One region of the Vibrio sp. QJM3NY_35 genome, then DNA from elsewhere that is predicted to be linked to it. Evidence: riboswitches for the same ligand, from Rfam matches in the RefSeq annotation. Region 1 holds a riboswitch; each other region holds the start of a gene.

Region 1 (4,255 bases):
TGCAGGGTGGTAAAGTTCAGAGCCAGTATCACGAAACTCTTGTGATTTCTGACGCATCCCTTCCAACGGGTTATCCAACATCTTAATCTCGATAGCCTGATCAGCCGCCACTTGTTCGGTGTCTTTCGCATACTCTCGGACTTCCTGAGAGATCTTCATCGAGCAAAACTTAGGACCACACATTGAGCAGAAGTGAGCAACCTTACCCGACTCCTGCGGTAAAGTTTCATCATGGAAAGAACGCGCGGTTTCCGGATCTAAAGCTAGATTGAATTGGTCTTCCCAACGGAATTCAAAACGTGCTTTAGATAATGCATTGTCGCGGATTTGTGCACCCGGGTGCCCTTTCGCGAGGTCAGCAGCGTGTGCAGCAAGCTTGTAAGTAATCAGGCCAGTCTTGACATCTTCTTTGTTTGGTAAGCCTAGGTGCTCTTTAGGGGTGACATAACAGAGCATCGCACAGCCGTACCAACCAATCATGGCAGCACCAATACCTGAAGTAATATGATCGTAACCAGGGGCAATATCTGTCGTCAGTGGACCTAAAGTATAGAAAGGCGCTTCATGGCAGTGTTCTAACTGCTCGTCCATGTTCTCTTTGATTAAGTGCATTGGCACATGTCCAGGGCCTTCAATGATCACCTGAACGTCGTATTCCCAAGCCACTTTAGTCAACTCACCTAGAGTCCGTAACTCCGAGAATTGAGCCTCATCATTAGCATCTGCAATAGAACCCGGACGTAAACCGTCACCTAATGATAAAGCAACATCGTACTTCGCACAGATCTCACAGATCTCACGGAAGTGGGTATAAAGGAAACTTTCTTGGTGATGAGCAAGACACCATTTCGCGATGATGGAGCCGCCACGAGAGACAATACCAGTCACACGTTTAGCGGTCATAGGAACGTAGCGAAGCAATAAGCCTGCGTGGATAGTAAAGTAATCAACACCCTGCTCTGCTTGTTCAATCAAGGTATCGCGCATCACTTCCCAGTTAAGGTCTTCGGCTACGCCATTCACTTTTTCAAGCGCTTGATACATAGGAACCGTACCAATTGGTACTGGGCTATTACGTAGGATCCATTCGCGAGTTTCGTGGATATTACGGCCAGTTGAGAGATCCATTACGGTATCGCCACCCCAACGAGTCGACCAGACTAGCTTCTCAACTTCTTCTTCAATCGAAGAGCTTACTGAAGAGTTACCAATATTAGCGTTCACCTTCACTAAGAAGTTTCGACCAATAATCATCGGTTCTGATTCTGGGTGGTTGATGTTTGAAGGGATAATAGCTCGACCTTCTGCAACCTCTTTACGCACGAACTCAGGAGTAATTTCTTTCGGCAGGTTTGCGCCAAAGTTATGGCCAGGGTGTTGATGGTTAAGCTGCTCATCAGCGAACTTCTGACGTCCCATGTTCTCACGTATGGCAATGTACTCCATCTCAGGCGTGATAATGCCCTGACGAGCATAATGCAATTGGGTAACACATTGGTTGTCTGTAGCACGGCGAATTCTAGGTAGGTTGCCGTAGCGAAGGTCGTCTAGGGTTTCATCTTCTAAACGTTCTTTGGTGTAAACAGAGCTTACATCGTCTAACAGTTCCGTATCATCACGCTCTTCAATCCATTGCTCTCGCAACTTAGGAAGACCGCTATACAGGTCTATTTCGTGTGTAAGGTCTGTATAAACACCGGAGGTATCGTAAACTTGAATAGGTACATTAGGTTCGAATACAGGCTCTTTTTTGCTGCCACCCACAAGGCTATCAGCGAGTGATATTTCTCGGACAGGGACTTGAATGTCCGCTCGAGATCCTTGGATGTAAGCTTTTTTTGAATTTGGATAAGGTTGTACGGATAAAGAATCAATGAAATTCTTCGCTTCCAGTCTTGCTTGTTTACGACTCGACATAGCATTTTTCCTTGGCTTTTAGCCATTATTTATAGGGATAAAAATGCTTGACGGATTAGATGCTACAAGAGGGATCACGGTAAGAAATACAGTTGTGATCTGGAGATAGATCTCTAGAAGGATTCTAGTTAGATATCTACTCTTGTTCCCTTCGCAGGTATTAGCCTGATCAGGTTCAACGGATCCCGAGTTAACGGTCTCAGCCATATGGCACTCCGACAAGTTCGATCGAGTATATAAAAACGGCTTGGATAAACCAAGCCGAGTTGTTAACAAATCGTAAGAAAGTTTTAAGACTTTATCAAAAGTTGGAAGCCGATCCATGCTGCAGAGATACTGAGAACCACGTTGAGCAGCACATTGAGTCCCATCTTAAAGAAAGCGCCCTGCTGCATAAGAAGCACGTTATCCATCGAAAATGTAGAGAACGTAGTCAGTGCCCCAAGGAAACCAAGACCGATGATCTGTCTCCATGGTTCTGTCGCAACCATCTCATTTTCAAATGCGGCGATGAGCAAACCCATAATGAAGGAGCCGATCACGTTAACAGTCAGCGTACCGTAAGGAAAACCACGCCCTAACATCACTACACATAACTCTGAAATCAAATAGCGCGAACAAGCACCAAATGCACCACCAATGGCAATAAAACCTAAAATAGATAGCTGACCCATGAATCCTCCCGAATAACAGTCCCTATATTCTAGCTTTACCGCCGATAAAAGCGAGGGTAGAAACTAAGAATGCATGCGCAAATATTAAACGTTACATGTGTCACTTAACTTCGATATACCCCATCAATCCGGTTTTCATGTGTTCAATTACATGACAGTGGTACATCCAACGTCCTGGGTTGTCTGCAACAAACGCAGCTTTCGCTCGGCCGTTTTTCCCTAGTAATACAGTATCGGTATGGAAAGGCTCTTCTATTTTTTTGCCATCAAGTTCCAATACAGTGAATGTATGACCATGGATATGAATTGGGTGGTGATATTGAGTGACGTTCTTAAGATCGAATATATAAGTTTTACCTAACTCCAAAGTCGCTAACGGAGCTGGAATATTGTCTTTGCTCATTCCCTCCCACGCGCGTTTATTCGTAAGCCAAAACTTAGGCATCGACTTCCCATCTTTAGATACCGGTGAGACCGCTCCTTCCCACTCAAACACAAAATCGATTTCCTCTGCGTTGACGAGATCTAAGTTAGGTACTGGATTGAGAGGCAATGAAGGAAGTGTTTGGCCTTCTATTAGCGTGGAATCTACAGCCTCAAACTCACACAAGGAAAAAGGAAAACGTCCCTTCATTTGCAGAACATTCACTCGCTCCCCTTCCTTTGGAGCAATCAGCCCGAGATCGACACGCATACCTGGGCCAATTTTATGTTGAGCCAGTTTATAAGGCGTTTTTACAGGATTACCATCGATGGCTATAACCCATGCTTCAGCCCCTTCGACAGCAATAGGGTAAGTGATCGTATTATCGACATTAGCAATACGCAGTCTAGTCGCTGCATACTGCTTCAACTGATATACAGGTTCATGGACTCCATTAACACTACTCCACTCCCCAGGAGTGCCCATACGAGCACTGAGTCGTGGGATCATTAAATCTTTCCATTGACCCTGCTTATCGATGTGCCAATGCTTAAGCATCAATGCGTGTTCTTCATCGAACCGTACTGGATTGCTCTCTTCTACGATAATAAGACCAACTAAGCCCATACCAAGCTGCTTCACACTATTCATGTGTGGGTGATACCAAAACGTACCGGCATCTGGCGGCGTAAACTCATAAATGAATGTTTCACCTGGGATGATTGGTGGCTGACTTAAGAAGGGAACCCCATCCATTTCGATAGGAATTCTTAAACCATGCCAATGAATAGTCGTCGGCTCTGATAGCTTATTCGTAAAGCGGATCGTGACCTTTTCACCCTGTCGACATCGAATCGTTGGCGCTGGAATCTGACCATTAAAGCCTAGAATATTAGTCTCAAATCCCGTTACTAGTTCAGCGGTTGAAGGCTCTGCCGTTAGGTCGTAAACATACTTTCCTTGTTCATCAACCAACCGTTTAATTGAGCAAGCGGGCAGTACAGTGAGTGCTGATATAGCGAGAGATGATTGAATAAACTTACGACGGGAGATATCCATATTTGTTGCCTTTTAGTAATAACGACCAAAATGTAACAAAATATTGAGAATAATTCTCATAAAGAAGTGGGGATTGTGCTGTTGATTGTTTATAAAAGAGGCTGGGATAAGTAAGCACTTACACTTTTAAGGCTAGGTTTTATTAAAAGCAGGAATTGTCGACTAAAAATCGAACAAATAT
Region 2 (4,255 bases), on a different replicon from region 1:
TAGATGGTATGCTGTGCTCCTACTTAATTTAGTGTTTCAAAGGCAAAAAAATGAACCCGATTTTAGCAATGTTGAAAGAGAACAATATTAGCGACGAGCAGATCAGCGAGATATTCAAGACGTTGACCGAGAACCCTCTTGCAGCAATGGCGACAATCAGCCAACTTGGTTTACCACAAGATAAGCTTCAAATGCTGATGGGTCAGGTAATGCAAAACCCTGCGCTAATCAAAGAAGCAGTTGAAGAGCTTGGCCTAGATTTTTCTAAGGTTGAAGCCGCTAAAGAGCAACTTCAAAAATAAGTGAGTTTGAATGAGCTGATATCGTCTTAGCTTAATCAAAATTCAATGAAAAGGTCGTTTAAGTTCAGCAACAGGCTGTCTTAACGGCCTTTTTTGATCTTGGTGGCGATTATTCACTTTGATCAAGTTGCTTTCAATCCCTGCCTCCCATTTTTTACTCAACGACTATTTCAACACAATTGACAGCACCTTTGCCAAATATGTGTTGCTACTGACAATTTACTTACTAGACTTAATTAACCTATGTGCGACTTGATATGTGCACCTTGATGAACAGTTTTTTTGGATGAGGAACGCCCTGAATAGTAGGGATATAAACATCAAACAATAGCGCTGTTTATTTATGGGTCACAACAAGAAAAAGAATAAGAGGGCACTCGAATAAGCCCTTTATTGAGCAGTGATTTTATAGGAAATGAGTTATGAAATATTTAAAGGAAACGGCTTTAGCGAGCCTTGTGTTGGCAGGGCTTGTTGGTTGTGGCGGAGACTCAGGATCATCAAGCAGTACGACACCCATTACCTTAAGCGTGAGTGATGCGCCCATTGATGATGTTAAAGACGTCACCGTGACATTCAGTAAGGTCGCTTTACTTCCTCAAGGGGGAGGTTCGCCACTGATATATGATGTGTATAAAACGGACGAAAACGGCGACTACGTTGATGAAAATGGCGATCCATTGCCAGATGGTGAGGATCCGATTCCATTAAGTGTGAATTTGTTGGATTACCAAGGCAGCGATGCGCTCCCTTTGATTGAAAATGAGGTAGTTCCAGTAGGTAGTTATAAGTTGTGTGTGTTTGCTCATGATGGCGATCACCCGAAACATCCATCTTATGTCGTAGATGATAATAATGTGGAACAAAAGTTAACGGTGAAAGGCGAAGGCGCGTGCCCGCAAGGTGTGGGTAAAGAAGACAACGCTGGCGTACTTTACTTTAATAACTCATTTAATGTGAACCAACAAAGTAATGATTTTGTTGTCGAGTTCGATCTACGACGCGGCCTAAAGAACAGTTCGACTTTCCCTGATTACACCATTCAAAGAACGTCTGTAAGCCTTATTAATACGGTTGAGACAGGAAACATTGAAGGTACTGTTTCGAGTACCACTTTTGAAGCTTGTAACCCTACAAATGATAATACTTATGTTCAGTCGGTGTACTTGTATGAAGGTAATGTCGACAAAGCTGACATGGCACCAATTGGTGGTACAGCGGAGAAAAAACCGATTACTTCAGCTTCAGTGACAATGAATCAAGCACAGACCAACTATGAGTTTTCCCTTGGTTTCATCGACCCAGGTACTTACTCATTAGGTTATACCTGTACTGCGCAACACGACAGTGATGAAGACAATGCTGATCCGGTTGCTGATGGTTTTGAAATATATGAAGCTCAAAATGGCGTGCAAGTAACCGTTGGTCAAGACAGCCAAGTGTCATTTTAGATTGCTGATTTGATTTACCATGCTAATAAATACGGCCTCCAATTTTGGGGCCGTTTTTGAATCTGCTAGTGATAATTCTAGGGTAAATCTTATAATTGAATAAAATCAGTATCTCAGTTGTGAGAGTGCTGTTACTATCGCTATCAATAGTCGGGGGGCATATACCTTATTTGGTGTTTGCTGAGATCGTTAATCGAGACCCGTTGAACCTGATTCAGTTAACACTGGCGTAGGGAACTATAAGCACTCGATCTACGTCTGCACCCATGAAAACTTTCATGAGTCTAATGCGACTTCTCCTTCGATCGGTGTTCGTTCTCCTACGTCTTGTAAGATAGTAGGAGCGACAATGACACACAGTTCTATTTCAAAAGATTTAACGCCCAAAGCCTCAGTTTCACAGCACTCTGCTGATGGTTCGATTCGAACGAACACTCCGATTGTATTGACGATCGCAGGCTCAGACAGTGGCGGCGGTGCAGGTATCCAAGCTGATATTAAAGCTATGTCTGCGACCGGTAGTTTCGCTTGTTCGGTAATTACCGCTATCACTTCCCAGAACACGCAAGGCGTTTCCGCCATTTTTCCTATTCCACTCGACCATGTCGCTAGTCAGTTAGATGCAGTGTTTACTGATCTCAATATCGTGGCAGTAAAAGTCGGCATGTTGGCTGATTCGCAAATCATCAAAGTCGTTGCAGACAAAATTAAGCAGTACCAACCTAAACACTTAGTGATTGACCCTGTGATGGTCGCGACAAGTGGTGACCTTCTCTTAGAAAACTCTGCTATTACGACGCTAAAGCAGGAACTGATTCCGCTGGCAGACATCATTACCCCTAACTTGCCAGAAGGCGCGGCGTTAACAGGCAAAGCTGTCCCTGAAAGCGAAGCCGAAATGCAGGGCATGATTGAAGACTTACGCGCACTGGGCGCGAAAGCCGTTCTTCTCAAAGGCGGCCACTTAGAGAAGGATGAGAACAGTAACGACTTACTGATTCTACCAACCGCATCTGCTCTGATTAGCGCTAAACGTTTTCCTACCAAAAACACTCATGGCACGGGTTGTACGCTCTCTTCTGCGATTGCTTCTTTCTTAGCGCAAGGCAACACGCTCTCAGACGCTGTTGACCTAGGAAAACAATACATTTCTCGCGCGATTGCTCACGCTGATGAGTTACAAGTCGGCCAAGGTCATGGGCCTGTAAATCACTTCTTCGTTGGACACGGTAATGTCCGTTAATACGGTTGGTGTTCAACTCAGCAATGCCTCCTTGCGTTATAACGACAGTGAGCACGCGACCTTGTCTAGGTTGTCGCTTAGCTTAAACGCAGGTAAGTGGACGGTATTGTTGGGTCGAAGTGGCTGCGGGAAAACCACGGTATTGCGTTATCTGGCAGGCTTGTTGGACGACAAGGTGGAGTGGCAGGGCACATTGGCAACGTCTGATGAATTGCCTTTAACGGATCGCATCGCATACATGGCACAGCAAGACTTGTTACTGCCATGGTTGTCGGTTATCGACAATGTTTGCCTAAGTCATCGCTTTCAAAATCCAGCTTCTGATAAAGCACAGCAAACCAATCAAGCACTCGAGTTGCTCGCTGCGGTTGGTTTGGCTAGTCACGCGTCTACTATGCCAGATCAATTGTCTGGCGGTATGCGTCAGCGTGTTGCTTTGGCTCGCACCTTAATGCAAGACAAACCAGTGGTGTTGATGGACGAACCTTTCTCTGCGCTGGATGCGGTAACAAGACACAAGTTACAGAGCTTAGCGTGTGAACTGTTAAGAGATAAAACCGTTGTGTTGATCACCCATGATCCACAAGAAGCGGTGCGTTTGGCGGACAACTTGTATGTGTTGCAAGGCACACCTGCGAATGCTCAGTCTTTGTCTGTGCCTAACACGGCGACACCACGAGTGTTAGATGGTGAATGCGCTGAGTTACAACAAGCGATCTTAGATCAGTTGGAGCGTGACTATGAATGATCTAACGCGAAGTGAAGCTGTGGCTCGTTCAACCAACGCGCAGGTTAGCACAGCACATCCTCGTCAGATGAATCCCGTTATGCGTTTGGTCATCAGTAGTGCTGTGATTCTTGGTTTGTGGCAAATGGTGGTGGTTATCTTCGAGATGCCAAGCTTCATTCTGCCAGCTCCCGCAGAAGTCTTTCTTAAGCTGATTGAACGCTACGATGTGTTACTCAAGCACACTTGGGTGACTGCGCAGGAGATCTTACTTGGTCTATTGCTCGGTTTATCCATGGGGCTGTTTTTCGCCCTACAGATGTTGATGTTCGAACCGCTGAAACGCTGGTTGTTGCCTATCTTAATTGCTAGCCAAGCGATCCCTGTGTTTGCGATTGCGCCAGTATTGATGTTGTGGCTGGGTTATGGCATCGCGTCAAAGGTCGTCATGGCGGCGATCATTATCTTCTTCCCCGTGACCACTTGTTGTTACGACGGTCTGCGAAATACACCGACAGGTTACCTTGATCTT
Region 3 (4,255 bases), 320 kb from region 1:
GTCAGCAGTATGGAGATACCAATACCAACTGCGATAACACTTGCTAATGACGCGACTTTAACCGAGGTCATTAACGCCGCCCAAAATGGCTCGCTGCTGAGTACGGTTAATGCCTGCGAGTTAATTCCACTGACGATAACCATAGCTAATGGCGGCAATACCAGCATTGAGACTATGATGATCCAGAAGCTATCCCAAGCTTTTGACCACCAGCTGTCCTTAACCAAATATTTCTCTTCCGACAGCTGACTGGCCGTCACTGAAATAGGTTTAGATAGCCGTTGAATACTCACAGCTAGCACACCACACAGCAGCATTTGCCATATCGCGAGCAAGGCACCAGCTTGAAGGTCAAAGTCGAATTTAATCGCTTGATAAATAGCGAGTTCGATAGTGGTCGATTTCGGACCTCCACCTAGCGCCATCACGGTAGCAAAGCTAGTAAAGCACAACATGAAGACTAAGCCACATACATGAGGCAGTTGTTGTCTCAATCGCGGCCATTCGACCCACCTGAATTTGTTCCAATGACTCATACCCAAATGAGCACACAGCTTATGTTGCTCGGCAGGCACGGTATCTAAGGCTTGTAAAAGTAAGCGACTGGCATAAGGCAAGTTAAAGAAAACGTGTGCCAGCAAAATACCATTCAATCCGTATATGGAGAATGGCAGTTCAATATCGAAGTTCGCCAAAAATTTAGCTAACCAACCACTATTGCCATAGATCGCAAGTAAGCCAAATACACCGACTAACACCGGCAGGACTAAGGTCGACGCGAACAGCCTTAACAATAAAGCGCGTCCAAAAAATTGTCTACGACACAGCGCATGAGCAATAGGTATAGCAAAGCCAACACTCAGCACCGTTGAGAGTGTCGCCTGATAAAAACTGAATTTCGTTACATGCCAATAGTAGGGATCGGACCATACTTGGCTGATATCAAGAGAAGGGGCATTGCTAAGCAATGCCCCAACTGCTGAAACCACGAAGGCGGTAATGAGTATCGCAACCCAGATACCTACCTTAGGTGTTTTCTTTATCATAAATTGATTTTTACCGTAAACAGTTCACTCAAAGTATATCGAACGAACTTTTAAATACAGAAAGCCTATTTCTTTAAAGTAAGTTAGAAAGTAAGTGCACTCTGCCATTCACGAATCCAAGGCTTACGCTTCTCGGCGATCTCTTCTGAGCTAAAGCTCAGCGCTTTCTGAGGAACCGTAAGTTGCTCAAACCCTTTTGGTAACTCAACATCCGTCACTGGGTACATCCAGTTACCTGTTGGCATCGCCGATTGGAATTCATCACTTAGGATAAACGCCATAAACTCATCAGCAAGTTTCTCGTTCTTACTGCCTTTAACTTTAGCGGCCACTTCCACTTGAGTGTAATGCCCTTCTTCGAAGCTTGCTGCTGCATACTTAGAATCGCTCTCAGCAATAATGTGGTAAGCCGGAGACGTTGTGTAAGACAAGACTAAATCTGACTCGCCTTCTAGGAACATAGAGTAAGCTTCAGACCAACCTTTGGTTACAGTCACTGTTTTCTGGGCAAGCTTCTTCCATGCTGTAGTTGCTTCATCACCGTATACCGACTTCATCCAAAGCATCATGCCTTGGCCAGGTGTTGATGTACGTGGGTCTTGGTAGATAACCTTAAGATCATCACGCTGCTCAACCAACTCTTTAAGGCTCTTCGGTGGGTTTGCTAACTTCTCTTTGTTGTAAACAAAAGCAAAGTAACCAAAGTCATAGGGAACAAAAGTGCTGTCGTTCCAACCATTAGGAAGCGTTACTGATGAAGTATCAACATTATGCTCAGCCAATAAGCCCGTCGCTTTCGCTTCAGCCATCAGGTTGTTGTCGAGACCTAGCAAGATATCGGCTTTGCTGTTTTCGCCTTCAAGACGTAAACGGTTCAGGATAGAGACGCCATCTTCTAGAGCGACAAAATTCACATCACAACCACACTTCTCTTCGAATGCTTTTTTAACGGCAGGACGAGGGCCCCAATCCGCAGCAAAAGAGTCATAGGTGTATACAGTCAAAGTGTTGTCTGCAGCAAAGGCAGAAAAAGAAATAGCTGTAGTAACAGCAAGGGTAGTTAATATGAATTTCACTGGACGCTCTCCATGGTCTGAGCGGCACAGGTTTGAGGGAGGAGAACGGTTGAGGTTGTTCCTAACTCAATTCCTACGCCAGCATTATCTGGTTCAGGTTTACGGGTCCCAAGCATCAGCTTGATCTCAGCTCGCATTCATTATTTGAATGGTTTGCTCCCCGATGAGTGTTCAGGATTGTAATTTGATTTTTAACAATAAGCTATCAAGTTTGGATCAATTACGTTGATCGTAGCCCCAACGTGGCACTAAACCTTGTTCTATACCTAAGTGATCAAGGATACGCGCCACCATAAAGTCGACCAAATCTTCAATTGACTTAGGTTGATGATAAAAACCCGGGGCTGCAGGCATGATCGTCACACCCATGGTCGAAAGCTTGTGCATGTTTTCGAGATGAAGCGTCGAAAATGGCGTCTCACGAACCACTAACAACAGCTGGCCTCGCTCTTTCATGACCACATCGGCTGCTCGCTCAATCAGGTTATCCGATAGACCATGAGCAATCGAAGCCAAGCTTCCCGCGGAACATGGGCAAACGACCATCTGCTTCGGCGCTGCTGAACCAGAGGCAACCGGCGAGAACCAATCATCTTTGCCACACACCACCAGCTTTTGAGGGTCGCAGCCAAGGTGTTTAACTAAAGCTTGTTTCGCCGCATCTGGCCCAGCAGGTAACTTAAGTTCATGCTCGGTCGCCAATACCACTCGCGCTGCCGATGAAATCAGCAAGTAGACCTGATAATCGGCTGCCAAAAGGCATTCAAGTAAACGCAGGCCATAAGGCGCACCGGATGCGCCAGTGAAAGCAAGAGTTATCGCTTTATCGTGTTTTGTCATGTTCTCAATTACTTCAAATTATAAGGTCGTGGATGCCGTTAGCCTTTGAGTGCCAATCCATCCAACAATTTTTGGTGAATGCCACCAAAGCCACCATTACTCATTACCAAGATTTGGTCGCCCGCTTGTGCCTCTGAGACAATTTTAGCAACGAATGCATCCATGTCATCACTCACGTGTGCAGGTTGATGGCACGCATCGGCAACATCTTGAACTGACCAATCAATGTTATCCGGTTGGAATAAGTAGGTAGAATCCGCCTGCTTCAACGAATCAGCCAGGGTTTCTTTGTGCACACCACGTTTCATGGTGGCAGAACGAGGTTCTAAAACGGCAATGATTTTCTTAGTGTCGACCTTATTACGTAATCCGCCCAGAGTAAGTTCAATCGCCGTTGGGTGATGAGCAAAATCGTCATAAACAGAAACACCTACCACCTCGCCTTTAAACTCTAAGCGACGCTTGGTATTAATGAAAGTCGCCAGTGATTCACATCCTAAGTCGGGTGTCACACCGACATGTCTTGCCGCCGCAATCGCCATCAAGGCATTACTTACGTTATGATCACCAACCAAATCCCAGTCTACGGTTCCAACACATTCATTTTGGAAGTAAACCTCAAATTGAGAGCCATCTTTGACCAGTTTTTTGGCATCCCAATCGCCTTGCTCGCCACTCGATTCAGTTTCGCTCCAGCAACCGCGAGCTAAAACATCTTGAATAGCGATATCCTGCTTAGGTGAGAAAATGCGACCATTGCTTGGCACAGTACGCACCAAATGATGGAATTGTCGCTTAATCGCTTCAAGATCGTCAAAGATGTCCGCATGATCGAACTCTAGGTTATTCATCACTAAGGTTCTTGGGTGGTAATGAACGAACTTAGATCGTTTATCGAAAAAAGCACTATCGTATTCGTCGGCTTCTACCACGAAGAACATACTTTCACCAAGGCGCGCAGAGATACCAAAGTTACCCAACACACCGCCAACTAAGAAGCCCGGTGCATAGCCACAATCTTCCAAGATCCAAGCCAACATGCTTGATGTCGTGGTCTTACCGTGCGTTCCAGATACCGCTAACACCCAACGGTCATGCAGCAGGAACTCTTGCAACCACTGAGGACCAGAGGTGTATCTAAGGTTGTTATCCAACACATACTCAACACACGGATTACCGCGGCTCATTGCGTTACCGATAACCACGAGATCCGGCCTTGGCTCTAATTGGCTAGGGTCGAACCCTTCAATAATTTCAATCCCTTGTGATTCCAACAAGGTGCTCATTGGTGGG

What was found. Region 1 has a riboswitch for thiamine pyrophosphate ahead of thiC (phosphomethylpyrimidine synthase ThiC). Riboswitches for the same ligand answer to the same signal wherever they lie in the genome.
Region 2: another riboswitch for thiamine pyrophosphate. It lies ahead of thiD (bifunctional hydroxymethylpyrimidine kinase/phosphomethylpyrimidine kinase); the one in region 1 lies ahead of thiC (phosphomethylpyrimidine synthase ThiC).
Region 3: another riboswitch for thiamine pyrophosphate. It lies ahead of thiB (thiamine ABC transporter substrate binding subunit); the one in region 1 lies ahead of thiC (phosphomethylpyrimidine synthase ThiC).

What each region holds. Positions count from the first base shown of each region.
Region 1 covers NZ_CM173507.1:3,334,627-3,338,881, forward strand. The annotation lists gene thiC (phosphomethylpyrimidine synthase ThiC) at 1-1,917, opposite strand, end outside; TPP riboswitch at 2,047-2,145, opposite strand; gene crcB (fluoride efflux transporter CrcB) at 2,208-2,591, opposite strand; gene AC3CH3_RS15170 (multicopper oxidase family protein) at 2,692-4,074, opposite strand.
Region 2 covers NZ_CM173508.1:1,328,083-1,332,337, forward strand. The annotation lists gene AC3CH3_RS21265 (DUF2999 family protein) at 51-302, shown strand; gene AC3CH3_RS21270 (DUF4382 domain-containing protein) at 725-1,753, shown strand; TPP riboswitch at 1,895-2,006, shown strand; gene thiD (bifunctional hydroxymethylpyrimidine kinase/phosphomethylpyrimidine kinase) at 2,103-2,996, shown strand; gene AC3CH3_RS21280 (ABC transporter ATP-binding protein) at 2,986-3,744, shown strand; gene AC3CH3_RS21285 (ABC transporter permease) at 3,737-4,255, shown strand, end outside.
Region 3 covers NZ_CM173507.1:3,010,953-3,015,207, forward strand. The annotation lists gene thiP (thiamine/thiamine pyrophosphate ABC transporter permease ThiP) at 1-1,046, opposite strand, end outside; gene thiB (thiamine ABC transporter substrate binding subunit) at 1,130-2,122, opposite strand; TPP riboswitch at 2,176-2,295, opposite strand; gene AC3CH3_RS13615 (flavin prenyltransferase UbiX) at 2,339-2,962, opposite strand; gene mpl (UDP-N-acetylmuramate:L-alanyl-gamma-D-glutamyl-meso-diaminopimelate ligase) at 3,001-4,255, opposite strand, start outside.